4 regions of the Kosakonia sp. N21 genome follow, and region 4 is predicted to be linked to each of the others. Evidence: predicted binding sites of a transcription regulator. Region 4 holds the regulator's gene; each other region holds the start of a gene.
What was found. Region 4 encodes PurR, which represses purine synthesis genes. Its sites were predicted from a motif close to CANGCAAACGTTTGCNTG; they were not measured.
Positions count from the first base shown of each region.

Region 1 (7,273 bases), on a different contig from region 4:
ACCGTACCGAGCGCGATCACCGCATCGTATTTGCCGGTTTTCGCCAGCGCGCCTGCCGCCAGCGGCAGTTCGTAAGCGCCAGGCACCCACACGACGGTGATATTGGCGTCTTTCACCTGACCGATGCGTTTCAGCGCATCAATCGCGCCTTCCAGCAGGCTGTCGTTGATGAAGTTGTTGAAACGCGCGATGGTGATGGCGACGTGAGCGTCAGGAGCAGCGACGTTGGCTTCAATAATGTTCATACATATCCTTCACAGGTTCAGTTCGGACCCCGCAGGGGGGCGGATTTTATCATAATATTTTACGCGCTGCTTCCCTTTTACAGCGGGCATCACGCGTGGGTAAGATGCAGGCAGACATCCGGGCCAACCTGACGTATCTCATTGAATTTAAATTGTGGAGCATCGGCCAGCGCCGACAGTCCCGGCAATACGCATAACCCGCGCGCATCGCTGCCAAGCAGCTTAGGCGCGAGGTAAATAATCAGTTCATCCACCAGGCCGGCCTGCAATAACGCACCAGCAAGGTTAGCACCGGCTTCTACCCACACACTGTTGATTTGCTGTTTTCCCAGCAACATCATCAACGTAACCAGATCCGCATGGCCGTTATGCTCCGGGACAATAATTTCCCGCACGCTTTGCGGCCAAGCGCGATCGTCTGCTTTCGTCCGGGCAAACCAGGTTTCGCCCGCCTGCTGGCTAATGCGGTGCTGCGGTGTGACCCTGTTCTGGCTGTCGACAACAATACGCACCGGCTGGCGTACGTTCTCTTGCGGATAAAGCGCTTGCGTGTCGGCGTTTAACTCCTCCCAGCGTACGGTCAGCGCGGGGTCGTCCGCCAGCACGGTTGCGCTGCTGGTCAGAATGGCATGGCTCTGCGCGCGCAATAACTGTACATCGCGACGCGCCTGCGCCGAGGTGATCCACTGACTTTCGCCATTAGCCATCGCAGTGCGGCCGTCCAGCGACGCCCCCAGCTTGAGCTGCACATAGGGAAACCCGGTGCGCATGCGTTTGAGGAAGCCCTTATTCAGCGTTTCGGCTTCGCTCATCATTAGCCCGTGGCTGACTTCAATGCCTTCCTGTTGCAGACGGTATAAGCCGCGACCAGCAACCTGCGGATTGGGGTCCTGCATCGCTGCGACAACGCGCGCGACGCCAGCGGCAATCAGCGCTTCGCAGCACGGCGGCGTACGGCCATGGTGACTGCACGGCTCCAGCGTGACATACGCCGTTGCGCCGCGGGCGCGATCGCCTGCCATACGCAGCGCATGCACTTCAGCATGGGGTTCACCCGCACGATAGTGAAAACCTTCGCCAACGATCTCGCCATCTTTCACAATCACGCAACCGACGCGCGGATTCGGATGGGTGGTAAAGCGACCTTGCTGCGCCAGTTTCAGCGCACGGGCCATATACATTTCGTCCTGCATGCTTAGTCCTGTAGGCGAGCGATCTCTTCGCCAAACTCGCGAATATCTTCAAAGCTGCGGTAGACGGAGGCAAAGCGAACATAGGCCACTTTATCGAGCTTTTTAAGCTGCTCCATCACCAGATTACCGATCATTTTACTCGGCACTTCGCGTTCGCCTGTTGCGCGAAGTTGCGATTTAATGTGGTTCAGCGCCATTTCCACGTCATCCGCGCTTACCGGACGTTTTTCCAGCGCTTTCAGCATACCGCTGCGCAGTTTGTCTTCGTTGAACGGCTCACGCACATCATTGCTCTTCACCACCCGCGGCATCACGAGTTCCGCCACTTCAAAGGTGGTGAAACGCTCGTTGCAGACCAGACACTGCCGACGGCGGCGAACAGAAGAACCTTCACCCACCAGACGAGAATCAATTACTTTGGTATCCACGGCGAAACAGAATGGGCAATGCATACGGTGTCCTGAGGTTAGAGTTAACTGAAATCTATTTTACCCTGAACTGGCATGACTACAAAGGCAGACCGTTTTTGAGACAATGGATCGATGGCAACCACAGCGTTGCGATCTACCATTACTGAGATCCTCATTTTCAAGGAAACAGACACAATGACAAGACGTTACCTAAGAACACTCTTACTGGGAAGCCTTTTTGCCCTCAGTGCCTGCGCCCAGCAAAGCGAAGTCCGTCAGTTGCATCAGAGCGTCAGCACGCTGAACAACGAAATGAGCAAACTGAATAAAGAAACGGTCAAAATCACCCAGCAAAATACCCTGAATGCGAAATCCGGCAGCGGCGTATATTTGCTACCGGGTGCGAACACCCCGGCTCGCCTGAATAGCCAGATTGGTATGTTGCGCATGTCATTGCAAAACATTGCGCCAAACGCTGGCGGCACCCGCGTCGTACTGCGTATCCAGGGCGAGTCCAACGATCCGTTGCCCGCCTTCAGTGGTACGGTCGAGTGGGGGCAGATTCAGGGGACAACCGAAAACTATCAGGAAGTGAATGTGCAGAATCAGCTGATTAACGCGCCTGCCAGCACCCTTGCGCCAAGTGATGTGGACATTCCGCTGCAACTCAACGGCATTACGCCGGACCAGTTAGGCTTTGTGCGCATTCACGACATTCAGCCCACCAATTTGCAGTAAGTCGTCAGGGGTGACGTTGTCGCCCCTGCTTGCTTTTTGTCACGCTTTTTCTTCTTTTCCTTCATCCAGTCATCACATTCACGAATTTGCAATATTGATAAATGCCAGTACAATCGCCCTCGTTTATTGCACGCAAACGTGAACGCAATCGATTACGCGCGTGTCAGTAATGTGAAACAACACATATTTTTGTGAGCGCGGATACTTATAATAGGCGTCCAGAAATATGAAACATTTAGAAACTCAATGCGTGCTTTCTTTCACTCCCGTCTGGGATCTCAATCAGTGGCGAAATGATGAAAAAAATAATTCTCGCAGCCGGTGCTGCTCTGACGCTTTCCGCTTCTTTCACTGCCAACGCAGCGGATAACAGCAAACCTGAATACCTTTCCGACTGGTGGCACCAGAGCGTAAACGTGGTGGGGAGTTATCACACCCGTTTCGGACCTGTCCCGCGTAACGATACCTACCTGGAATATGAAGCATTCGCTAAGAAAGATTGGTTTGATTTCTACGGCTATATGGATGCGCCGGTATTCTTCGGGGGTAACACCGGTGCGAAGGGGATCTGGAACCACGGCTCCCCGCTGTTTATGGAAATCGAACCGCGTTTCTCCATTGATAAACTGACCGGCACTGACCTGAGCTTTGGCCCGTTCAAAGAGTGGTACATCGCCAACAACTACATCTACGACATGGGCCGCAACGCGTCTGGTCGCCAGAGCACCTGGTACATGGGTCTGGGTACCGACATCGACACCGGTCTGCCGATGAGCCTGTCTCTGAACGTGTATGCGAAATACCAGTGGCAGAACTACGGGGCCACTAACGAGAACGAGTGGGATGGCTACCGTTTCAAAGTGAAATACTTTGTACCGATCACTACCCTGTGGGGCGGCCAGCTGAGCTATATCGGCTTTACCAACTTTGACTGGGGTTCAGACCTGGGCGACAGCCGTTACTACGTGAATGGCGAACAGCTTCGTACCAACAACTCCATCGCGTCCAGCCATATTCTCTCTCTGGGCTACGATCACTGGCATTACTCTGTTGTTGCGCGTTACTGGCACAATGGCGGTCAGTTCAAAGATGATGCATCACTGGGTGGCGATGTCTACGCGCGTTCTACCGGTTGGGGTGGTTACCTGGTCGTGGGTTACAACTTCTAATTCCGTGCTGACGCTTGCCGGGTGGCGTTCAGCCACGGCCAGCGCATCCAGCCCGAAAAGCCGATCGCAAGGTCGGCTTTTTTATTTCGCGTAGGCTTCTTTCTGCAAGCGGATAAACTCTTGCATTGAGCGATCAGGCCGCTCGGCGAATGCTTTCCCGGTAAAGGTCACGCCCTGGCAACGATCCAGGCGAAAACAGCGGTAATCATCACGCAGTTCACACCACGCCACCAGTACCCACGTCGCCCCCATAAAGGATAATCCCAGCGGATGGATCACCCGTTCGGAGGCTTCACCCTTCTCGTCCTGGTAGTGCAGATACAGTTCCTGATGCAGACGCATTGCCTGATGAATAACATCAAACCAGACGCGAACCTGCGGAAATCTGTCAAAATTCGGCGAAATAATGCGGTTACGTTCAGCCGCGATGCGCTTATCGTACGGCAACACTGCCAGCAGTTTCTCTTGTGCTGAACCGGCAGCCTGCGCCAGCACATCGCCGCTCCAGGTTTGGAGCATACCAATCGCGGCGATCAGCGCCTCTACTTCCATGCTGGTAAACATCAATGGCGGGAGATCAAAACCGGGCATCAGGCGATACCCACTTCCGGCTTCGCCCTGAACCGGCACGCCAGACAGCGATAAATCGCGGATATCGCGATAGATGGTGCGTTCAGAAACCTCCAGTCGCTCAGCCAGCAACGCGGCCGTGACTCGTCGGCGGGTTCTCAGGACTTGTACTATCTGAAACAGACGATCGGCGCGGCGGCTCATGGTCGTTTTCCGGGAAAAATCAGCCTGCGCGGTATGCGCAGGCTCAAAGTATATTATGCAGGCTGGTGCAAACCTACCCGATTACCTTCACTGTCAATAATCAGAGCAATTGTACCAATATTGTCCGGTAACACCTGTGGGCCAAAGCAGCATTCCCCTTGTTTCTCACGCACGCGCTCAAGTGCGGTGTTAATATCTTCCGTCGCGAGGTAAATCACTGCGCCGCCGTTCGCAGGCTGGAACATCGGGCCTTTTACCAGCGCACCACCAGTAGCAGGTTTGACATGCGGGAACACCGCCATCTCAATACCTGTCACCGTCTCACGACGAAATTCACCGCCCAATACATGTTGATAAAACGCCACAGCGCGATCGAGTTGCTGCACCGGCAGCTCAAACCAGTTAATTAATGTGTTCATGTTCATCTCCTTTCTGTTTAGTCAGCAAGGAGATTTTGCCGCCCCCCTCCTGACAGCATACTGTCAGGAGCGATCGTCAGACGAAAAAAAACCGCAGACTGAGCTGCGGTTTTTCACAACAAACAAACGCTTACGGCAGAATGGACGGCTGATCCGCCCCTTCTTTCTCGACTTTCTGCTGTAGCAAGTGCTCGCGCTTCATCCCCATTTTCAACGCCAGTGCGGAGGCGACGTAAATGGAAGACGCCGTACCGATGGAAACCCCGATCAGCATGGTCAGTGAGAAGCCTTTCAGCATCGCGCCACCGAACAGATACAGCATCAGGATCACCACCAACGTCGTACCGGAGGTGATCAAAGTACGATGCAGGGTCTGCGTCAGCGAGATGTTAAAGATCTCATACGGTGTACCGCGACGGATCTTACGGAAGTTTTCACGGATACGGTCAGATACCACGATACTGTCGTTAAGGGAGTAACCGATCACCGACATCAGCGATGCCACAATGGTCAGGTCAATCTCAATCTGGAACAGCGACAGCACGCCCATGGTGATGATCACGTCGTGCGCCAGCGCGATAACCACACCAGCAGCCAGACGCCATTCAAAACGGAAACCGACATACACCAGAATGCTGATCAGCGCCACCAGCAGCGCCATGCCGCCCGTTTGCGCCAGATCCGCCCCCACGCTCGGGCCGACGAATTCAATGCGCTTCACTGCGGCATTCTGGCTGGTAGCTTCATTAATGACGCTCACAACCTTACTGCCCAGTACCTGCCCGCCGGTTTCACCCTGCGCAGGCGGCATACGCACCATAATGTCGCGGCTGCTGCCGAAGTTCTGCAGCAGCGGCTCTTTGAAGCCCGCTTTCTCCAGCGCGTCGCGCATCAGATCCATATCCGCTGGTTTTTCCAGCGAAATTTCGATAACCGTACCACCGGTAAAATCCAGGCCCCAGTTAAAGCCGCGAACGCCCATCACCACGATGGACAGGATCAGCAGCCCGCCGGAAATCAGAAAAGCCCAGTTGTCCCAGCGCATAAAGTCCCAGACTTTACGGCCGTGGTTCAATTGTTCAACAGTATAATCCTGTGCCACAACGCACTCCTCAGATAGACAGCTTGTTAATGCGTTTGCCGCCGTACAACAGGTTGACGATGGCACGGGTACCGACAATGGCGGTGAACATCGAGGTCGCCACACCGATACCGGTAGTGATCGCAAACCCTTTAATTGACCCCGTACCTACCGCGTAAAGAATAAGCACTTTGATCAACGTGGTGATGTTCGCATCGAAAATAGACGAAAACGCGCCCTGATAACCTTCGTGGATAGCCTGCTGGATCGAACGACCGTTGCTCAGCTCTTCCTTAATACGTTCGTTTATCAGTACGTTGGCGTCCACCGCCACCGCAAGCGTCAGCACGATCCCCGCAATCCCCGGCATGGTCAGCGTTGCGCCAGGCAACAAGGACATAATACCGACAATTAATACCAGGTTAGCCACCAGCGCAGAGGTCGCGATAAGACCAAACTTCTTATAGAAGAAGATCATAAAGATGATGGAGACCACCAGACCCGCCAGGCAGGCTTCCAGACCCTGAGTAATGTTCTGTGAACCCAGCGTTGGGCCAATTGTGCGCTCTTCAACAATCTGAATCGGCGCAATCAACGCACCAGCGCGCAGCAGCAGCGACAGCTGGCGTGCTTCGTTCGGATTGTTAATCCCCGTAATACGGAAGCTGTTGCCAAGGCGAGACTGGATATTGGCGATGTTAATCACCTCTTCCTGTTTCACCAGCACCGCACGACCGTTAGCATCTTTTTTACCGCTGTCTTTGTACTCCACGAACAGGGTCGCCATCGGCTTGCCGATGTTGTCCTTGGTGAAGTTAGACATGATGTTACCGCCCGCGCTATCCAGCGAAATGTTGACCTGCGGCTGGTTGTACTCATCCTGGCTTGAGGTTGAGTCGGTGATATGGTCACCGGTCAGGATCACGCGTTTGTACAGGACAACCGGCTGACCTTCACGCGTCTGTTTGACTTCAGAATCGCCCGGTACACGGCCAGCGGCGGCTGCGGAAGCATCCACACTGCTGTTAACCAGACGGAATTCCAGCGTTGCGGTCGCGCCCAGAATCTCTTTAGCACGCGCAGTATCCTGAATACCCGGCAGTTCAACCACAATACGGTCAGCACCCTGGCGCTGCACCAGCGGTTCGGCAACGCCGAGCTGGTTAACACGGTTACGCAGGATGTTGATGTTCTGCTGAACCGCGTATTCGCGCGCTTCGCTCAGACGCGCATCGCTCATCACT
Region 1 is NZ_JBOBHR010000002.1:521,973-529,245, forward strand. Features, by position in the region: gene ribH (6,7-dimethyl-8-ribityllumazine synthase) at 1-245, opposite strand, end outside; gene ribD (bifunctional diaminohydroxyphosphoribosylaminopyrimidine deaminase/5-amino-6-(5-phosphoribosylamino)uracil reductase RibD) at 335-1,438, opposite strand; gene nrdR (transcriptional regulator NrdR) at 1,441-1,890, opposite strand; gene ACQ3G7_RS06200 (SadB/YajI family lipoprotein) at 2,044-2,586, shown strand; gene ACQ3G7_RS06205 (nucleoside-specific channel-forming protein Tsx) at 2,883-3,755, shown strand; gene ACQ3G7_RS06210 (helix-turn-helix transcriptional regulator) at 3,837-4,529, opposite strand; gene ACQ3G7_RS06215 (VOC family protein) at 4,583-4,948, opposite strand; gene secF (protein translocase subunit SecF) at 5,079-6,050, opposite strand; gene secD (protein translocase subunit SecD) at 6,061-7,273, opposite strand, start outside.
Region 1: a site for PurR is predicted at 2,728-2,745, ahead of ACQ3G7_RS06205 (nucleoside-specific channel-forming protein Tsx). Genes of this name have one in related genera too.

Region 2 (7,273 bases), on a different contig from region 4:
CATCAGCCAGTTTGCCGAGCAGGGCGTAGAGGATAATTGCTACCACCACCACATCGGTTTGCAGAAACTCCCGTGCGTTCATGGCCAGGTAACCAATGCCCGCATTGGCTGAAATCGTCTCCGCCACAATTAAGGTCAGCCACATCAGGCCAAGGGCAAAGCGCACGCCGACCATAATAGAGGGCAGGGCGCCCGGCAGGATCACATGGATAAAGAGCGCAAAACCGGTTAATCCATAGCTGCGCGCCATTTCCACCAGTCCACGATCGATATTGCGGATCCCATGCCAGGTATTGATATACACCGGAAACAGCGTACCCAACGCGACGAGGAATATTTTCGCGCTCTCGTCGATGCCAAACCACAGGATCACCAGGGGGATCAATGCCAGATGCGGGATGTTACGCAACATCTGGATAGAGGTGTCCAGCAGCCGTTCTCCCCAACGCGACAGACCGCTTATCAACCCCAGCGTCAACCCGATGCTGCCGCCAATAGAGAAGCCAATCGCGGCACGCCAGGAGCTGATGGCCAGATGCTGCCACAGTTCTCCGCTTGCACTCAGCGTCCAGAAGGCTTCCAGCACGCCTTCCGGTGACGGAAGAATGCGGGTGGAGAGCCAGCCAGTCGATGAGGCGATTTGCCAGACGATCACAATCCCGATGGGCAGCAACCACGGTGCGATACGCAGCAACCCTCTGTTCTGTGCAGCCATGATGATTCCTCAGCTTTGTGCCACTTTTCGCGGGATAAACTCATTCGCCACCGTCTCGCCCTGAAGCTGCAACGATCGCGGTTGCGGGATCTGCGGGATAGCGACATCAAGATGCGGGAACAGCAGCTCACCCACCCGATACGCCTCTTCCAGGTGCGGATAACCGGAAAGAATAAAACTGTCTATTCCCAGTGCCGCATACTCGTTAATGCGCGCCGCCACTGTTGGACCGTCGCCCACCAGCGCCGTTCCTGCGCCGCCGCGTACCAGACCTGGGCCCGCCCACAAATTGGGGCTGATTTCCAGATTACCGCGTTGACCGTTATGCAACGCCGCCATACGTTGCTGGCCGACGGAGTCCTGGCGTGCAAAAGCCGCCTGCGCTTTGGCAATGGTTTCGTCGTCCAGATGCGAGATCAGGTTGTCTGCCGCCTGCCAGGCTTCGGCGGTGGTTTCACGCACGATCACATGCAAGCGAATGCCGAAGCGGACGCTACGCCCGTGCGCCGCTGCTTTGGCGCGCACCTGGGCAATTTTCTCTTTGACCTGTTCGGGGGGCTCGCCCCAGGTCAGATAGAGATCGACCTGTTCCGCGGCCAGATCTTGCGCCACATCCGATGAACCGCCGAAATAGAGCGGCGGGCGCGGTTGCTGAACGGGTGGGAAAAATAATTTCGCGCCGCGAACATGAACATGTTTGCCCTGGAAATCGACCGTCTCGCCTTCCAGCAGGCGACGCCAGACATGGGTGAATTCTGAGGATGCTGCGTAACGCTCAGTATGATCAAGAAACACGCCGTCCCCTGCCAGCTCCTGCGGGTCGCTACCGGTCACGAGGTTAAACAACGCCCGGCCGTTAGACAGGCGGTCCAGTGTGGCGGCCTGGCGGGCGGCGACGGTGACGGAGGTGACGCTTGGGCGCAGGGCGACGAGGAATTTCAGGCGCTGGGTTACCGGGATCAGGGAAGCGGCCACCAGCCAGGCATCTTCGCAGGATCGCCCGGTTGGGATCAGTACGCCGCTAAATCCAATACGATCCGCCGCCTGGGCAATTTGTTGTAGATAGGCATGATCTACCGGTCGGGAACCGTAATCGGTCCCCAGGTAGTGACCGTCTCCGTGGGTAGGCAAAAACCAGAAGAGATTCAGGCTCATAACTTGGCTCCTTGTTGGGTTGGCTGCCAGATGCGGGTACGGATATCCACTTTCTTCGGTAGCAGGTGGTTGGCATAAAACAGGTCGGCCGTTTGCTGTTGCAGTGCGGCGGTTGCCTCGTTTACCGGCCCGATTTTGGTCGGGGGGCGGTGATCAAAATAGGTGGCGATAACGGGCGGCGGTAATCCCATGGTTTTTGCCAGCAGCGCGACACTTTCGTCACGGTGGCTGAGGGTGAGTGCATCCGCTTCACTAAAGGTGTCCAGTACGCCCTGGATAAAGGCACCATTCTTCTCTGCATAGGGGCGGGCAGCTAAATAGAAGGAGCCGGTCTGCTTCAGCGTGGTGCCATCTTTCAACACCCGCACGCCGCCTTGTAACAGGGCTGCGGAATAGTACGGATCCCAGATGGCCCAGGCGTCGACGTTCCCTTGTTGGAAGGCTGCGCGGGCATCGGCCGGTGTCAGGAAGACAGGTTGAATATCCGTAAATTTCAGTCCGGCTTCTTGCAGAGCGCGCAGCAGCAAGTTATGGGAGCTGGAACCCTTTTGCAGCGCCACTTTATGCCCTTTCAGATCGGCAACCGTTTTAATGGCGCTGTTTTCCGCCACCAGGATCACTTCCGCTTTCGGCTTAGGAGGCTCCACGCCGACATAGACCAGATCCGCGCCAGCAGCTTGGGCAAAAATCGGCGGAATATCGCCAGTGCTGCCAATATCAATGCTACCGACGTTGAGTGCTTCCAGCATCTGCGGGCCAGCCGGGAATTCCACCCAGGATATTTTGGTGTTCGGGTAACGTTTTTCCAGCAATTCATGACTTTTTGCCAGCACCATACTGACGCTGCCTTTCTGATAGCCAATGCGTAACCCATCCGGTGCAGGTTCGGCGGCATGTACCCAACCGGATACGGTCAACAGCCCGCCGATCGCCAGCCATTGTGCGCGATGTCTGAAAGCGCTAAACATGAGCGACTCCTTGTGTCGTATGGAAATCCGGTGCCTGGATATCGCGGCGGTGCAGCGCCTGCCAGAAGGTTTCCAGTGCGCTATCAAGACGGGTTTGCAGGTTGGGACTCAGGCTGGGTTTATGCTGATAATCAAGCACCTGGCTGTCGTCAGCAAACACGCCATGCAGGATCTCCTGCGCCTTGAGCGCGCTGAGAACAGGTTTCAGCGCGTAATCCACTGCCAGCATATGCGCCACGGTTCCGCCGGTCGCCAGCGGTAAAACCACCTTGCCTTCCAGTGCGCGTTCGGGGAGTAAATCCAGCAGCGTTTTCAGGGCACCGGAAAATGAGGCTTTATAAATGGGGGTAGCGACGATCAAGCCGTCCGCGTTTTTCAACTGTTCAATAAGCGTTTGTAACGCCGGGCTATCAAAGTTGGCGTACAGCAGATCTTCTGGCGCGAAGTTATGTAAGTGCCAGTGGCAGACCTCGATATCCTGGGCGCTCAGACGCTCACGAGCATACTCCAGCAGCGCACTGGAGCGGGACGGGAAGCGCGGACTTCCGGCGAGAGTGACAACGCGCATAGTAGCTCCTTATAACTAATTGTTTGCTTTTAAGTAACATTCATAACAATTTAAAGCAGTGTGACAGAGGCGATTTATTCCACTAAATGATTTATTTGAAGAAAAATTGCCAAAAATTGCATAAAGCGGAGGGTGGAGGGGAAAACGATTGCGCCAAATCAGCTTTTTTTGCCGCAGGTCAATTCCATTTGCCGGGGGTTTCGCAGATAATACGCCCCCGGTTTGCACACCGGGAATCCAGGAGAGTTCATGTACTATCCCTTCGTTCGTAAAGCCCTTTTCCAGCTCGATCCAGAGCGCGCTCATGAATTAACATTTCAACAATTACGCCGTGTCACGGGCACACCGTTGGAAGCGCTTGTACGCCAGCGTGTACCGGAGAAACCGGTACAATGTATGGGCCTGACCTTTAAGAATCCGCTTGGACTGGCGGCGGGTCTGGATAAAAACGGCGAATGCATTGATGCACTTGGGGCGATGGGGTTTGGCTCCATTGAAATTGGCACCGTGACGCCACGGCCACAGCCGGGCAATGACAAACCGAGGATCTTCCGTCTGGTGGATGCCGAAGGTCTGATCAACCGGATGGGCTTTAATAATCTCGGCGTTGATAACCTGGTCGAGAACGTTAAGAAAGCGCATTTTGATGGCGTACTCGGTATCAATATCGGCAAAAATAAAGATACGCCAGTCGAGCAGGGTAAAGATGACTACCTGATTTGTATGGAGAAAATCTATGCTTATGCAGGCTATATCGCGATTAATATCTCGTCACCAAATACGCCGGGGTTACGTACTCTGCAATATGGCGAAGCGCTGGATGATCTCCTCACGGCAATTAAAAATAAGCAAAACGATCTGCAAAATCGTCACCATAAATATGTGCCGGTGGCAGTGAAGATCGCACCGGATCTTTCGCAAGAAGAATTGATCCAGGTGGCGGACAGTTTAGTTCGCCACAATATTGATGGCGTTATCGCCACCAATACGACGCTGGATAGATCCCTCGTGCAGGGAATGAAACATTGTGATGAAACCGGTGGTTTAAGCGGCCGTCCATTACAATTAAAAAGTACTGAAATAATTCGCCGCTTGTCTCAGGAATTAAAGGGGCAGTTACCCATTATCGGCGTCGGCGGCATTGACTCGGTGATCGCTGCGCGTGAGAAAGTGGCCGCAGGCGCAACGCTGGTGCAAATTTATTCTGGTTTTATTTTTAAAGGCCCGCCGCTGATTAAAGAAATTGTCACCCATATCTAATCTTTTTTCCTTTTACTGAACCGCCAGGGCTTTATTTCCCGCCCTGGTTGTTTTATATTCCGTCACTGTTGCTAATTTAAACATTTTAGTCTTTCATTATTAGGGTAATAACCGGGGCGACAAAAAGGATGAAAAAGTAACAGGATGTTTATGGGGACGGGAGAGGACAATGCGAATTAAACCTGACGACAATTGGCGCTGGTATTTTGATGACGAGCATGACCGTATGATGCTCGACTTAGCCAATGGCATGTTATTTCGTTCGCGGTTTGCCGGTAAGATGCTGACGCCGGATGCCTTTTCGCCCTCAGGTTTTTGTGTCGACGATGCAGCGCTCTATTTCTCTTTCGATGAAAAATGCCGCGATCTCGATTTATCCAATGAGCAGCGTGCAGAGCTGGTGCTCAATGCGCTGGTCGCCATTCGCTTCCTGAAACCACAAATGCCGAAAAGCTGGCACTTTTTATCTCACGGCGAACTTTGGTCGCCTGCGACGGGGGAAGGGGCCTGCGTCTGGCTGAGCGACACGCAGGAGTGCGTCAATCTGCTGGTGGTGGAACCGGGCGAAAATGCAGCGCTCTGTCTGCTGGCGCAGCCGGGCGTGGTCATTGCCGGGCGCACAATGCAGCTTGGCGATGCGATCAAAATCATGAACGATCGCCTGAAGCCGCAAATGAACGCTGCTGGCATTCGTTACGAACAGGCGGTTTAAGCCTCCAGCCGCAGCGACGTCTTCGGTATACAGCTACAGCAGAGAATCGAACCATCCTGCGCGACGGCCGATTTTTTCATAGCGCTGACTTCACCTTCTACTAGCCGTATCCGGCAACATCCGCAAACGCCAGCCCGGCAGGAATAGGGCACGCGAATCCCCTGATTTTCAAGCTGTTCCAGCAGCACCTGCTGGTTGTTGCCGCGAAACGTCTGCCCCTGCCAACTGATGTCCACCGTACCTTCCGGCTGGACTTCCGGCGACAGCGTTTCCGCCACGGCGCCGGCGCCGTATATTTTGGCCGGAGCGGTAGCCAGAATAGCGACCTCATCACCCACCCGGATCACACCGCTATTGCGGGCGATCAGGTTCTGCCCAAAATCCACGTCGCCATTGTCCTGCGCCGTTCGGAACCCTTGCAGTGTCGTTAATGGCTCGCCGGTCGGGTGTTTTTGGCCTTTCTCCGGGCTGACAGTTGTAAACACGCAGCGGCTGCACGGTTTCACCACATCAAAAATCACATCGCCAATGCGCACCACTTTCCAGCTGTCCTCTTCCCACGGCTGCGCGCCAGTCACCACCAGGTTAGGGCGGAATTGCTCCATCCTGACGCTGGCCGGGCAGCGTTGCTGCAAATCGCGCAGCGAAGCTTCGTTGGTGAGCAAATAGGGAAAACCATCCGCAAAGGATAACGGGACGTCATCGTGACGCTTTACCCGGCGGGTCAGCGTCGACCCAACCCAGCGAAGCTGGACATCACGTGAGAAAAAGTGACTCAGCCAGCGGTTAATCTCAGCGGGCGCAACCTGTGCGGTAAAATGGTTGCCCCAGACTTCCGTTGGCGCGGCATCGGGCGCAAAATCAGCAAAGCGGACCACTGCGCTGCTGCCGTCTGGCGCGGTCAGATGCAGACCATCCGTCAGCGGCGATGGCGTAAAGCGCACCATCTGCGGAAACTGGCGGGCAGTAATAAAGGTGCCATCGGGTTGGGTGATCATAAAAATGCGATCAAACGAGAGACCGCTAATGTCGGCTACAGCATGCGTCAGACCAATACCGCGCATGGATTTCACCGGATGGATAAAAAGACGTGAAAGAGTCGGCACGTCTTGCCCCCTGTCAGACGAAAATTAGCCCTCAACTTTATGACATGAACGCCAGATTAGCTATAATGCGCAACAATTTTCGTTGAGTATAAGTGACATTATGATTTCTCTGTTTGCCAGTACGGCCCGTGGGCTGGAAGAGCTGTTAAAAACTGAACTGGAAAAACTCGGTGCTGTAGAGTGCCGTGTTGTTCAGGGTGGTGTCCATTTTGAAGGTGACACACGGCTCCTGTACCAGAGCCTGATGTGGAGTCGTCTGGCTTCGCGCATTATGCTGCCGCTTGGAGAGTGCAAGGTTTATAGCGACCTTGATCTCTACCTCGGCGTGCAGGCGATTAACTGGACAGAGATTTTTAACCCGGGCGCGACCTTCGCGGTGCATTTCAGCGGCCTGAATGATGAGATCCGTAACAGCCAGTACGGTGCGTTGAAAGTGAAAGACGCCATCGTCGACAGCTTCACCCGTAAAAATCTTCCGCGCCCGAATGTGGAACGTGACATGCCGGATTTGCGCATTAATGTCTGGCTGAATCAGGACACCGCGAATATCTCTCTCGATTTGAGCGGCGAAGGCCTGCACTTACGCGGCTACCGCGATCGCACCGGTATGGCGCCGATCAAAGAAAACCTCGCGGCGGCGATTGTGATGCGTTCTGGTTGGCAGCCGGGTACGCCGCTGCTGGACCCGATGTGCGGCTCCGGTACATTGCTGATTGAAGCCGCGATGGCGGCAACCGATCGCGCGCCGGGTCTGCATCGTGGCCACTGGGGTTTTAGCGGCTGGGCGCA
Region 2 is NZ_JBOBHR010000007.1:173,617-180,889, forward strand. Features, by position in the region: gene ssuC (aliphatic sulfonate ABC transporter permease SsuC) at 1-715, opposite strand, end outside; gene ssuD (FMNH2-dependent alkanesulfonate monooxygenase) at 725-1,870, opposite strand; gene ACQ3G7_RS17960 (sulfonate ABC transporter substrate-binding protein) at 1,867-2,838, opposite strand; gene ssuE (NADPH-dependent FMN reductase) at 2,831-3,406, opposite strand; gene pyrD (quinone-dependent dihydroorotate dehydrogenase) at 3,656-4,666, shown strand; gene zapC (cell division protein ZapC) at 4,836-5,378, shown strand; gene ACQ3G7_RS17980 (YcbX family protein) at 5,375-6,484, opposite strand; gene rlmKL (bifunctional 23S rRNA (guanine(2069)-N(7))-methyltransferase RlmK/23S rRNA (guanine(2445)-N(2))-methyltransferase RlmL) at 6,585-7,273, shown strand, end outside.
Region 2: a site for PurR is predicted at 3,544-3,561, ahead of pyrD (quinone-dependent dihydroorotate dehydrogenase). Genes of this name have one in related genera too.

Region 3 (7,273 bases), on a different contig from region 4:
AAGGCAAGGCTGATGACCGATGCGCTGCCGTCCAGCACGGACCAGGCGACAACCGCTTGCGATATCGCCGCAACAACCGAGGACGAAACCAGCACCAGGCTGCGAGAATAGCGATCCGCCAGCACACCGCCGACCAACAAGAAGGCGACATTAAAAACAGATCGCGCCGCCACGACGATGCCCAAATCGGCGGCGGAACCGCCGATGTCCAGTACCGCAAAGGCCAGTGCAATCGGTGCGATACCGTTACCCAGTACGGTGAACAGGCGGGCAAAGAACAGATGTCGAAAAGGGGCAGAGCTAAAGGCGCGCATCGTTTTGGTATGCGAATTCATGGTCACAACGGTTCCTGGAAAGATAAAGCAGTGTAGAGCATCTGTGGCGTAACGAAATAGCTGCTTTTTATTGCAGGTGCCTTGTTAACGGAAAAGTCAGGTTCTATCTGTTAGGCTATCTCTAATAGCGATCGCCAGAAGAGGAGAAATGGCGGTCGGCGTTTAACCAGGCAGAGGGACAACATTTGGCTACCAGCGAGCGCCGCGTCGTATTTTTTGATCTTGACGGAACACTGCACCAGCAGGATATGTTCGGTACGTTTTTACGTTATCTGTTGCGCCACCAGCCGTTGAATGCCTTGCTGGTGCTGCCACTGTTGCCGGTGATTGCTGGCGCGTTATTGATTAAAGGGCGCGCAGCCCGCTGGCCAATGAGCCTGCTGTTGTGGGGCTGCACCTTTGGTCACAGCGAGCGCCAACTGAAAAAGCGTGAGCAGCAGTTTGTCCGCTGGTTTCGCGAGCACGTGACGGCGTTTCCGGTGGTGCAGTCGCGGCTGACCCAGTACCTTACCGCTTCTGATGCAGATATCTGGCTGATCACGGGCTCGCCGCAACCGTTGGTGGAGCAAGTCTATTTCGATACACCCTGGTTGCCGCAGGTGAATGTGATTGCCAGTCAAATCAACCGTCGTTATGGCGGATGGGTGCTAACGATGCGCTGTCTGGGGCACGAGAAAGTGGCGCAACTGGAGCGAAAAATCGGTACGCCGCTGCGTCTGTATAGCGGTTACAGCGACAGCAAGCAGGACAACCCGTTGCTCTATTTTTGCCAGCACCGCTGGCGCGTGACGCCGCGCGGTGAGTTACAGCAACTGGAATAAACAGCGAAGGGCTGTATAATGCGCCCGCCTGAATCACTGGAGTTTTCCCCTTTGTCCAATCCTGAACTGAACCATGACTACTGGATGCGCTATGCGCTGACGCTGGCGAAACGTGCATGGGAAGAAGGCGAAGTGCCCGTTGGCGCGGTACTGGTGCATAACGACCGGGTGATTGGCGAAGGCTGGAACCGGCCGATTGGCCGTCACGATCCCACGGCGCATGCGGAGATCATGGCATTGCGTCAGGGGGGGCTGGTGCTGCAAAACTACCGCCTGATCGACACCACGCTCTATGTCACGCTGGAGCCCTGCGTGATGTGCGCCGGAGCAATGGTGCATAGCCGCATTGGTCATCTGGTATTTGGTGCGCGGGATGCGAAAACCGGCGCGGCAGGTTCGCTGATGGATGTGCTGCATCACCCGGGAATGAACCACCGGGTGGAGATCACCGAAGGGGTGCTGCGCGATGAGTGTGCGGCAATGCTGAGCGACTTTTTCCGCCAGCGTCGGCAGGAGAAAAAAGCGCTGAAAAAAACGCCCTCTGATTCACCCGAACAGTAGGGCAAGTAAAGTGCTTTACCGGTTCACTTTCAGCGGGTTTTTTACCAGCGTATCCGGCGTCAGCAGTGGGTTGCGCGGGAAAGGATCGCTGGTGGTAAAGGCGCTAAAGGGCAGTATGCCGTAGGAAGGGCGGTTCAGTTCATCCGTTGAAACCGCCGGGTAACTCTGCGCCAGCTTTAGCGCTTTGGCCGCTTCTTTCTCTTTCTCAAGCAGGTAGCCCACCAGGCTGATTTCATACTTACGGATGTTCTCCACATAAGCATACGCTTCATGCCCGCGGGCGTAGCCGTAGGTCAGTTTGCTGTACCAGGGTTTCTGGCTCAGTAGCGGCAGACGCTGTTTGACATCGGCCCAGCTATCGGGGTTGCCTTTGGTTTTCGCCGTCAGCGCGCGGGCATCCAGCATATGCGCATAACCCATATTGTAGGCCGCCAGCGCAAACCAGATTTTCTCATCCTGCGGTACGCTGTCCGGCACTTTGCTCATCATATCCAGCAAGTAGCGCGCGCCGCCGCTAATGCTCTGTTCCGCATCGGTACGATCGCTTAAGCCTAAGCTCTGCGCCGTATTTTTTGTCAGCATCATCAGGCCGCGCACCCCGGTTGGCGAGGTGGCCTGAGAGTCCCAGTGTGACTCCTGGTAGGAGATGGCCGCCAGCAGACGCCAGTCGATCTGCTGGGCATATTTCTCAAACATCGGTTGCAGGTCGGGCAGTACGCTATCGACGGCGCGCAGGAAGGTGCGTGTATCCACGTAGTCAAAGTCTTCGCCGTGCCCAAGATATTTCTCTTCCAGCCGCGCGAGGGTGCCGTCTTCATTCATATTATTGAAGAAATCCAGTATGGCGGCTGACAGAGTGTTGTCGTCATCGCGCTTGCTGAACCAGGTGACCGGCTGTTCATCGGTCACATCCAGTGCGACAGCCAGCTCCGGGTGCACCCGCTGGAACAGGCTTATCGCCACCGAGTCGGCAATGGTGTAACTCACTTTGCCTTCCAGCACCTGTTCCATCAACGCATTGGTGCCGAGCTTCTCATCCACCGTCCAGCTTAAATCCGGGTATTTTTTCTCTTTTAAGGCGCGGAGATCGTCGATCACCACATGCCCTGGTGCGACGGTCAATTGGCTGGCGTTAACGGATTGCAGTGTGCGCGGGCGAGGGCTGCCAACCCGGTAAACCAGTTGCTGAGAAACGGAGTAGTAAACCGGGCCGGTCTGGTAGTTTTTGATGCGTTCGCTGTTGTACACCAGCCCCGCTGCGAGCATATCTGCATCATCATGGTCGAGATCGTCAAATAACTGGCTGATATTCTGGCGGACGGTGACTTTGAGCTTCACGCCCAGATAGTCGGCGAAATGCTGCGCCAGGTCGTAATCCAGGCCGTAGGATTTACCGTCCACGCGGGAATAGGTGAGCGGCGAGGCAATGGTACTGACGCGCAACTCCCCGCGGGCTTTGATCGCCGCGATGCGGTTATCGGCTTTGCCGAACCAGGGAATAGAGGGCCACAGGGCCGCTGCCAGCAGCAGGGTGACAATGCCGATGAGCAGATAATTAATCTTAAATTTTTTCAATCAGTTAATTCTCTGCGCCGTACTTTGCCTCAGCAGATGGCCGTCATGATAACAACAAGGTTTGTCTGTGATTGAGCGGCATTTTGCGCAACAAAACGCCAGTTGGCAACTAATTAGAGTGGTCGGCGGCAGCTATTGTCAAAAATCCGGGCTGATTTTATTTCGACGCAAACGGTTTCGTAGGCGCTCAGGATTCTCTATAATGACGCCCGTTTTCCCCTGGTGCACACTTAAAGCGTCCCCGACGCTTCGTAATCGAAGACGAGAGACTTATGATGGAAATTCTGCGTGGTTCGCCTGCATTGTCCGCTTTTCGTATCAACAAACTGCTGGCGCGTTTTCAGGCGGCCAACCTCCCGGTCAGTAATATTTACGCCGAGTATGCTCACTTCGCCGATCTGAACGACACACTGACCGAAGAAGAGTACGCCCGGCTCCAGCGCCTGTTGAAATATGGCCCGAGCCTGAGCAGCCATACCCCAACCGGAACCTTACTGCTCGTCACTCCTCGTCCTGGCACCATCTCTCCCTGGTCTTCCAAAGCCACCGATATTGCGCACAACTGTGGTCTTAATAAGATCAACCGCCTTGAACGTGGCGTTGCGTACTATGTTGATGCAGCCGGTCTGACGGACGCCCAGTGGGCTGAGGTCGCGGCAGAACTGCACGACCGCATGATGGAGAGCGTATTCACTTCGCAGGCGGACGCTGAACGCCTGTTTGAACACCATCAGCCAGCGCCGGTACAAAGCGTCGACTTACTGGGTGAAGGCCGCCAGGCGCTGATCGACGCCAACCTGCGTCTTGGCCTGGCATTGGCAGACGATGAAATTGACTATCTGCAAGACGCCTTTACCCGTCTGGGGCGCAACCCGAACGATATCGAACTCTATATGTTCGCCCAGGCGAACTCCGAGCACTGCCGCCACAAAATCTTCAACGCCGACTGGGTGATTGATGGCAAGCAGCAGCCGAAGTCGCTGTTTAAAATGATTAAAAATACCTTCGAGAAAACGCCGGATTTCGTTTTGTCTGCTTATAAAGACAACGCCGCAGTGATGGAAGGTTCCGCTGTTGGCCGTTTCTTCGCCGATCGCGGTGAAGGCCGTTACGATTACCACCAGGAACCGGCACATATTCTGATGAAGGTGGAAACCCATAACCACCCGACGGCGATCTCTCCGTGGCCGGGTGCCGCGACCGGATCTGGCGGTGAAATCCGTGACGAAGGGGCAACCGGTCGCGGCGCGAAGCCGAAAGCGGGCCTGGTGGGTTTCTCCGTTTCCAACCTGCGTATTCCGGGTTTTGAACAGCCCTGGGAAGAAGATTTTGGTAAGCCGGAGCGTATTGTTACCGCGCTGGATATCATGACCGATGGCCCACTGGGCGGCGCGGCGTTTAACAACGAATTTGGTCGCCCGGCGCTGAACGGTTATTTCCGTACCTATGAAGAGAAAGTGAACAGCCACAACGGCGAAGAGCTGCGCGGCTACCACAAACCGATCATGCTGGCGGGCGGGATCGGTAACATTCGTGCCGATCACGTACAAAAAGGTGAGATCACCGTTGGTGCGAAACTGATCGTCCTCGGCGGCCCGGCGATGAATATCGGTCTGGGCGGCGGCGCGGCGTCCTCTATGGCGTCTGGCCAGTCTGATGCGGATCTGGATTTTGCTTCTGTTCAGCGCGACAACCCGGAAATGGAGCGTCGTTGCCAGGAAGTGATTGACCGTTGCTGGCAACTGGGCGATGCCAACCCGATCCTCTTTATTCATGACGTGGGCGCGGGCGGTCTGTCCAATGCCATGCCAGAGCTGGTCAGCGACGGTGGTCGCGGCGGTCGTTTTGAACTGCGTGACATTCTCAGCGATGAGCCGGGTATGAGCCCGCTGGAGATCTGGTGTAACGAATCACAGGAACGCTATGTGCTGGCGGTTGCCGCCGATCAACTGGCGCTGTTTGATGAGCTGTGTCGCCGCGAACGTGCGCCGTATGCGGTGATCGGCGAAGCGACCGAAGCGCAGCACCTGACGCTGAACGACAACCACTTTAACGATCAACCGATCGACATGCCGCTGGATGTGCTGTTGGGCAAAACGCCGAAGATGACCCGCAATGTTGAGACCCGTCAGGCGACCGGCGATGCGTTTACGACACAGGGCATTTCGGTTGCAGACGCAGTGAACCGCGTGCTGCATTTGCCGACCGTGGCGGAAAAAACCTTCCTTGTGACCATTGGTGACCGCACGGTAACCGGTATGGTCGCCCGCGATCAGATGGTCGGGCCGTGGCAGATCCCGGTGGCGAACTGTGCGGTGACCACCGCCAGCCTTGATAGCTACTATGGCGAAGCGATGGCGCTGGGCGAACGTGCGCCGGTTGCGCTGCTGGATTTCGCCGCTTCCGCGCGTCTGGCTGTGGGGGAGGCATTGACCAATATCGCGGCAACGCAGATTGGCAACATCAAACGCATTAAGCTGTCTGCAAACTGGATGGCGGCGGCAGGGCACCCTGGCGAAGACGCGGGCCTGTACGCCGCAGTGAAAGCGGTGGGCGAAGAGCTTTGCCCGGCGCTGGGGCTGACCATTCCGGTGGGCAAAGACTCCATGTCGATGAAAACCCGCTGGCAGGAAGGAAATGAACAGCGTGAGATGACCTCGCCGCTGTCGCTGGTGATCACTGCCTTTGCCCGCGTGGAAGATGTACGTCATACGGTAACGCCGCAGCTCTCCACCGAAGATAACGCCCTGTTGCTTATCGATCTGGGCAACGGCAACAATGCGTTGGGCGCAACGGCGCTGGCGCAGGTTTATCGTCAACTGGGCGACAAGCCAGCCGATGTGCGTAACGTTGAGCAACTGAAAGGCTTCTATGATGCCATTCAGGCACTGGTTGCGGCGGGCAAACTGCTGGCTTACCACGATCGTTCCGACGGTGGTCTGCTGGTGACGCTGGCGGAAATGGCCTTTACGGGTCACTGCGGTGTGAATGTGAACATCGCTTCCCTGGGCGGCGATCGTCTGGCAGCGCTGTTTAATGAAGAACTGGGCGCGGTGATCCAGGTGCGCGCGGGCGACCGCGAAGCGGTGGAAAGCGTGCTGGCGACATACGGTCTGGGCGATTGCGTTCATTACCTGGGCAATGCCGTATCCGGCGATCGCTTTGTCATCGAAGCCGATGGTCAGGCGGTGTTCAGCGAGAGCCGCACGACGCTTCGTATGTGGTGGGCGGAAACCACCTGGCAGATGCAGCGCCTGCGTGATAACCCGGAGTGTGCGGATCAGGAGCATGACGCGAAAGCCAATGACAACGATCCGGGCCTGAATGTAAAACTGTCGTTCGACATTAACGAAGATATCGCTGCGCCGTTTATTGCCACAGGCGCGCGCCCGAAAGTGGCAGTGCTGCGTGAGCAGGGCGTGAACTCGCATGTTGAGATGGCGGCAGCGTTCCACCGCGCGGGTTTTGATGCTATCGATGTGCATATGAGCGACCTGCTGGCCGGGCGCACCGGGCTGGAAAACGTCCATGCGCTGGTCGCGTGTGGCGGCTTCTCTTACGGTGACGTACTGGGCGCGGGCGAAGGCTGGGCGAAATCAATCCTGTTTAACGACCGCGTACGCGACGAGTTCGAAACCTTCTTCCACCGTCCGCAGACGCTGGCACTGGGCGTATGTAACGGTTGCCAGATGATGTCCAACTTGCGCGAGTTAATCCCGGGCAGCGAACTGTGGCCACGCTTTGTGCGTAACCACTCCGATCGTTTCGAAGCGCGTTTCAGCCTGGTGGAAGTGACGCAGAGCCCGTCATTGTTGCTCGGTGGCATGGTGGGATCGCACATGCCCATCGCCGTGTCTCACGGTGAAGGTCGTGTGGAAGTGCGCGACGACGCTCATCTTGCGGCGCTGGAAAGCAAAGGGCTGGTGGCGCTGCGCTACGTCGATAACTTCGGCAAGGTAACGCAGACTTACCCGGCGAACC
Region 3 is NZ_JBOBHR010000001.1:25,797-33,069, forward strand. Features, by position in the region: gene ACQ3G7_RS00130 (MFS transporter) at 1-335, opposite strand, end outside; gene yfhb (phosphatidylglycerophosphatase C) at 521-1,156, shown strand; gene tadA (tRNA adenosine(34) deaminase TadA) at 1,208-1,717, shown strand; gene mltF (membrane-bound lytic murein transglycosylase MltF) at 1,733-3,292, opposite strand; gene purL (phosphoribosylformylglycinamidine synthase) at 3,565-7,273, shown strand, end outside.
Region 3: a site for PurR is predicted at 3,457-3,474, ahead of purL (phosphoribosylformylglycinamidine synthase). Genes of this name have one in related genera too.

Region 4 (7,273 bases):
ATGCCACGCCGTTGCTGACCGTTGATGTCTGGGAACATGCCTATTACATCGATTACCGTAACGCCCGTCCGAACTATCTGGAGCACTTCTGGGCGCTGGTAAACTGGGACTTTGTGGCGAAAAATCTCGCTGCATAAATCTCACCAGGAGGGGGAAACCCCTCCTGATTATTATTCTGCTGCTGCGCAGGCACGTTCTGGCTGAGCACGTCCCGAAAAGAGCACCACCAACAGGCCAAGACCCGCGATAATCGCCCCCATCACCGGCACAAAGCTATAACCCAGACCACCGGATATCACCGCCCCACCGGCTGCGGCACCCAATGCGTTCCCCAGGTTAAATGCGCCAATGTTCACGGAAGAGGACAGGCCCGGAGCTTCATGCGCCACACGCATGACCCGCATTTGCAACGGCGGCACCACGGCGAAAGTCGCTGCCCCCCAGACCACCATGCTGACCGCCGCGCCGATCGCGCTCTGTGCAAGAAACGGGATAGCCAGCATGATGGCAATCAACAGCACCAAAAAGCCTTTAAGCGTACCGGTCACGGACCGATCCGCCAGTTTACCGCCAAGATAGTTGCCGATGGAGAACCCAACGCCAATCAGTACCAGCATTGCCGTAATAAAGACGGGTGTCGCATCGGTAATGGTTCGCAGAACCGGTGAAATATAGGTATAGAGCGTGAACATCGCCCCTGCCCCCAGCACCGTGGTCAGCAGCGCGGACAAAACCTGCGGGCGCATCAGCACCGCCAGCTCTTTACGCACCTCCGGGCGTTCCCCGGCGCCGCCTTTCGGCAGCGAGAAGAACAGACTCAACATCGCCACAATACCCAGCGCTGCGGTAGCCATAAACGACATGCGCCAGCCAATGGTTTCACCCAGCCAGGTCGCAGCCGGCACACCGCCGATATTGGCGATGGTTAGCCCCATAAACATGGTGGCGACGGCGCTGGCTTGCTTTTCTTTGGCGACAACGCTTGCAGCAACCACCGATCCCAGGCCAAAGAATGCGCCGTGATTGAGACTGGTTACGATACGCGCCAGCATCAGGGTGGCGTAATTCGGCGCAATCGCCGACAACACGTTACCCAGCGTAAAAATCGCCATCAAAAAAATCAGCGCGTTGCGTCTGCCACGATGAGAAAGCAGCAACGTCATTAACGGTGCACCGACCATTACGCCGACAGCGTAGGCGCTAATCAGCATCCCCGCCGCCGGGATAGAAACGTCAACGCCGCGGGCAATCACCGGCAGTAATCCCATTGGGGAGAACTCGGTCGTACCGATGCCAAAGGCGCCAATCGCCAGGGCGAGCAAAGGGAAATTCATTTTCATAAACTGACTCCGGAAAAGCCGTGTCGCTTCGGGACACTGTCGCAGAAGTCAAAAGTATGACATCAATCACAAAAAACTGCCGTTAGCGGAATGACAAAAGAGTATTGCAGAATTGATAACAATGCGGGGAAACGAAAACGGAGGGAGAAACCGGTTCCCCCTCGCGCGGGATCAATGCAGTGCAGCGGTCAGGGCGCCGAAAACGATCAGGCTCAGCACGATGACGGTAGTGAACAGTGAATACTTCAGGTCGGTGCTCATCAATTTTCTCCGTTTTAATTTCCACACAAAAAGTGAGATAGCGCATTTTTGCACAAATAAACGTAAAAATCTTGCAGGAATTAGCACGTCAGACGTTTTATCACTTCCCCTTTTGCTCAAGATCAGACAAAATTCGACGCTAAATTTATTAGCGTACCGGCCATTGACTCCCCTCCTGACGTCCAGTGTCTTTTTCCCGGCGTACCGCACCCCCGATCATGGGTACAGGGTGATTGAAGGCAAACGTTTACCTTATGTATTATCAGGAGCTTGAGATATGGTCTGGAGTGACATCTGATGGCAACGATCAAAGACGTAGCGAAGCGAGCAAACGTTTCCACCACAACCGTATCACATGTAATTAACAAGACACGTTTTGTCGCCGAAGAGACGCGCAATGCCGTGTGGGCGGCGATCAAAGAGCTGCATTATTCACCGAGCGCCGTGGCGCGCAGCCTGAAGGTGAATCACACCAAATCGATTGGCCTGCTGGCCACCAGCAGCGAAGCAGCCTATTTTGCCGAAATCATTGAGGCTGTTGAGAAGAAATGCTTCCAGAAAGGCTATACCCTGATCCTCGGTAATGCCTGGAATAACCTGGAAAAACAGCGCGCTTATTTGTCGATGATGGCGCAAAAGCGCGTAGATGGCCTGCTGGTCATGTGTTCCGAGTATCCGGAATCCTTACTGAGCATGCTGGAAGAGTATCGCCATATCCCGATGGTCGTTATGGACTGGGGCGAAGCCAAAGCCGACTTTACCGATACGGTGATTGATAACGCCTTTGAAGGCGGTTATATGGCCGGGCGTTATCTGATCGAACGCGGTCACCGCGATATCGGTGTGATCCCGGGTCCGCTTGAGCGCAACACCGGTGCGGGTCGTCTTGCCGGTTTTATGAAAGCAATGGAAGAAGCCACCATTTCCGTACCGGAAAACTGGATCGTTCAGGGCGACTTTGAACCCGAATCCGGTTATCGCGCCATGCAGCAGATCCTTGCGCAGACGCATCGCCCGACGGCCGTCTTCTGCGGCGGCGATATTATGGCCATGGGTGCGCTGTGCGCTGCGGACGAAATGGGATTGCGCGTCCCGCAGGATATTTCGGTGATCGGTTATGACAACGTGCGTAACTCCCGCTTCTTCACGCCATCACTGACCACAATACACCAGCCGAAAGATTCGCTGGGTGAAACCGCATTTACCATGCTGCTTGACCGTATTGTGAATAAGCGCGAAGAGTCGCAATCCATCGAAGTGCATCCGCGCCTGATCGAGCGCCGCTCGGTCGCCGATGGTCCGTTCCGCGATTACCGCCGTTAATCCCCTTTTGCGGGAGCCCTTATTCCGGCTCCCGCAGCCATTCCCGATTCAGCGTTTCACTGTCCCCCAGGTACTCAAGAAGCCAGTTCAGTGCAGGTGATGCCTCGTTCTGCTGCCACGTCAGGCAACAAGCGGCATCCGGGAAGGGATTTTCCAGTTCCAGCGCCACCCACTCCCCACGATCGAGCCAGGGTCTGGCAAAATGCGCCGGGACCATTCCCACGCATAACCCTGCTGACAGACAGGCTTCGGATGATTTCCAGTCCGGCACCATCACCCGTTTCTGATTATCCAGTAGCCAGGTAATACGCTTCGGTAACGAGCGCGACGTATCTTCCTGTATCAGCGAAGGCCAGTTACGTAACGTCTCATCGCTTAACGGGCCAGGTAGCGCCGCCAGCGGGTGTCGGCGAGAAACCACACATTTCCAGCTCAGCATACCCATATCGCGAAAAGCATAGCGCCCGCCGACAGGAATGGCTTGCGTTGCGCCAATAGCCAGTTCAACACGCCCGTCGGCCAGCGCATCCCAGACGCCGTTAAACACTTCCTGGTAAACCTGTAGCTCCACATCGCTAAAGTGACGATAAAAATCGACGATCAACTGCCGCGTGCGTTCGGGCCTGACAATGTTGTCCACCGCAATCGCCAGTTGCCCGCGCCAGCCATTGGCAATCTGCTGGCACTGTTGGCGGGTGACCTGCATTTTTTTGATAACAGAACGTCCTTCTTTCAAAAACCAGACGCCAGCGGGAGTTAACTCCACATCGCGGTGACGTCGTTCAAACAGCGGAACCGCCAGCCACTCTTCCAGTTGCCTTACGGTATAGCTGACGGCAGAAGGAACACGGTGCAACTCCTGAGCTGCACCGCTAAAACTGCCGTTACGTGCGACAGCATCTACCACTTCCAGCGAATATTCTGACCACATAATCTGCCTGCAAAAAATTTGAAACCACTGCGCAAATATTAGCGTTTCACAAGGAGGAATGCACTCCTTACACTCGACAACCCTGATAACCTGCACAAAGAAGAGATACCACAATGCAACCTGGCAAAGGATTTTTAGTCTGGCTCGCGGGATTAAGCGTGCTGGGCTTTTTAGCCACCGACATGTACCTGCCCGCTTTCAGCGCCATTCAGCAAGATTTAGAGACCTCCTCCGCGGTGGTCAGCGCCACATTGAGCCTGTTTCTGGCCGGGTTTGCCGTTGCACAACTGCTGTGGGGACCGTTATCGGATCGCTATGGACGCAAACCGATTTTGTTAACCGGTCTGGGGATTTTCGCCGTTGGCTGTCTGGGAACATTATGGGTGCGGGACGCCACGCTGTTACTGGTGCTGCGTTTTGTACAGGCTGTAGGGGTCTGTGCTGCAACCGTAAGCTGGCAGGCGCTGGTCACGGATTATTACCCGTCACACCGCGTTAACCGCATTTTCGCCACCATTATGCCGCTGGTCGGGCTGACACCCGCACTGGCCCCCCTGCTCGGCGCGTGGATCCTTGCGCATCTCAGTTGGCAGGCAATCTTTGCCACGCTGCTGGTGATTACGTTGGTGTTGATGATCCCGGCGTTACGCCTGAAACCGTCAGTAAAGGCAACAGCGCATGATGAGCAGCCACTGACCTTTATGGATCTACTGCGTGCCCGCGACTATCGCGGCAATGTGATTATCTATGCGGCCTGTTCCGCCAGTTTCTTCGCCTGGCTGACCGGCTCACCGTTTATCCTGCACGAGATGGGGTATGGCCCCTCTGCGATCGGCCTTAGCTATGTACCGCAGACCATTGCGTTTCTGGTGGGGGGTTACGGTTGCCGCGCTGCGCTACAGAAGTGGCAAGGCGAGCGACTGCTTCCCTGGTTGCTAAGCGCGTTTGCCCTGAGCGTGATTGCCACCTGGGCGGTCGGCTTTATGCCGAACGTGTCGCTGACCGCGCTGTTGATCCCGTTCTGCTTTATGGCAATGGCCAATGGCGCCATTTATCCCATCGTGGTTGCCCAGGCATTACGCCCTTTTCCGCAGGCAACCGGACGTGCCGCCGCGTTGCAAAATACCCTGCAACTTGGGCTGTGCTTCCTTGCAAGCCTGGTGGTCTCATGGCTTATCGCCACGCCGTTGCTCACTACCACCAGCGTCATGCTGTCGATGGTGTTGCTGGCGACGCTGGGATACCGTCTGCAGCGGCAACCGCATCGCGGGTATGCGAAAGAAGCCACCACACCGGCGTCTTCACGGGGATAGTCGCTTCGGCGATTATCTCTAAGTCACTGATTAGCATGCTAACAGTTTTCTGTTGAATCACCTGATATTGAAGCCTATACTAAATTTCGCTGTTTTATAAATACGATAAATATTATGAAGTAACGGGCGTCGGATTACGCCCGTTTCACCATGGAAGGCCTTTCGGCAAGGGTTCTCTCCCTTCCTCTGTTCTACGTCGGATATCAGCCTCACGGCGAAAACCGTGAGATTTCTCACAAGCCCGAAAAAGCGTCTACGCTGTTTGAAGGTTCTGATCACTGGTTAGTGATGGAGAAGTTATGAGTTCATCGTGTATAGAAGAAGTCAGCGTACGGGATGATAATTGGTTCCGTATAGCAAACGAACTGCTGAGCCGCGCCGGTATCCAGGTTAATGGCCCCGCAGCATCAGATATTCAGGTGAAAAATCCTGATTTTTTCAAACGCGTTTTACAGGAAGGTTCGCTCGGACTCGGCGAAAGTTATATGGACGGCTGGTGGGATTGCGATCGGCTGGACATCTTCTTCACCAAAGTTCTCCGCGCCGGCCTGGAAAGCCAACTCCCGCACCACCTGAAAGACACTCTCCGCATTGCCGGAGCAAGATTATTTAATCTGCAGAGTAAGAAACGGGCCTGGATTGTCGGTAAAGAGCATTACGATCTCGGTAATGACCTGTTTACCCGCATGCTGGATCCACAGATGCAATACTCTTGCGCCTACTGGAAAGAGGCCGACACCCTTGACGACGCACAGCACGCTAAACTGAGGCTTTGCTGTGAAAAACTGCAGTTAAGACCGGGCATGCGTGTGCTGGATATTGGCTGCGGATGGGGCGGGCTGGCGCAATTTATGGCGCAGAATTACGGCGTCAGCGTGGTGGGCGTCACCATTTCCGCCGAGCAACAAAAGCTGGCGCAACGGCGGTGTGAAGGCCTGGATGTGGAGATCCGCCTGCAGGATTACCGCGACATGAATGACCAGTTTGATCGCATTATTTCTGTCGGTATGTTTGAACATGTCGGGCCGAAAAACTATGCGACCTATTTCAGCGTGGTGGATCGTAATCTCAAACCCGATGGCATTTTCCTGCTGCATACCATTGGCTCTAAACGTACCGATCACAATGTTGATCCGTGGATTGACCGTTACATTTTCCCTAACGGTTGTCTGCCTTCCGTACGCCAGATTGCCGACGCCAGCGAAGCGCATTTCGTGCTGGAAGACTGGCATAACTTTGGCGCCGATTATGACCGCACGTTGATGGCGTGGTATACGCGTTTTCTTACCGCGTGGCCGGAGATTGCCGATAACTACTCCGAACGGTTTAAACGGATGTTCAGCTACTATCTGAACGCCTGCGCAGGCGCGTTTCGCTCGCGGGATATCCAGCTCTGGCAGGTGGTCTTCAGTCGGGGTATTGAACGGGGATTGCGCGTGGCGCGCTGATCCCCGCCATAAAAGAAGGCCGCACGGCAAATGTGCGGCCTTTTTTATTTTCCCCGTCGGGAAGCCATTACTCTTCGCTAATCGCAGCAGAGACAGCAGCAGCCTCTTTCGCCGCCAGTACGCGCTCAACGGTATCGACAACCGCCTGCGTTTGCGGATCGATTTCAATATTGACGCGCTGCCCCAGTTTTTTGGCTCCGAGCGTGGTGCGTTGCAGCGTCTCCGGGATCAGGTGCACGCAGAAACGGCTGCTGGTCACTTCCCCCACCGTCAGGCTGATGCCGTCAATACCGATAAAGCCTTTATACAGGATGTATTTCATCAATGCCGGATCCGACACCTTGAACCAAATCTGGCGATTATTTTCCGAGGTGAGGATTTTGACGATTTCCGCAGTGGTCATAATATGGCCAGACATCAGATGCCCGCCAATTTCATCACTGAACTTCGCCGCGCGTTCCACGTTTACCGCATCACCAATGCCCAACTCGCCCAGGTTGGTAATACGCAACGTTTCTTTCATTAAATCGAAACTAATATGACTGCCGTCGATGGCCGTCACGGTCAGACAACAGCCATTGTTCGCGATGGAAGCACCGGTTTCGATGCCCTCAAGCATATGCTCAGGAAGTTCAACGACGTGGGTGCGGAAATTGG
Region 4 is NZ_JBOBHR010000005.1:219,992-227,264, forward strand. Features, by position in the region: gene sodB (superoxide dismutase [Fe]) at 1-137, shown strand, start outside; gene ACQ3G7_RS14135 (MFS transporter) at 171-1,340, opposite strand; gene cydH (cytochrome bd-I oxidase subunit CydH) at 1,512-1,601, opposite strand; gene purR (HTH-type transcriptional repressor PurR) at 1,899-2,924, shown strand; partial or broken gene punR (DNA-binding transcriptional activator PunR) at 2,921-3,855, opposite strand; gene punC (purine nucleoside transporter PunC) at 3,969-5,168, shown strand; gene cfa (cyclopropane fatty acyl phospholipid synthase) at 5,468-6,616, shown strand; gene ACQ3G7_RS14165 (riboflavin synthase subunit alpha) at 6,684-7,273, opposite strand, start outside.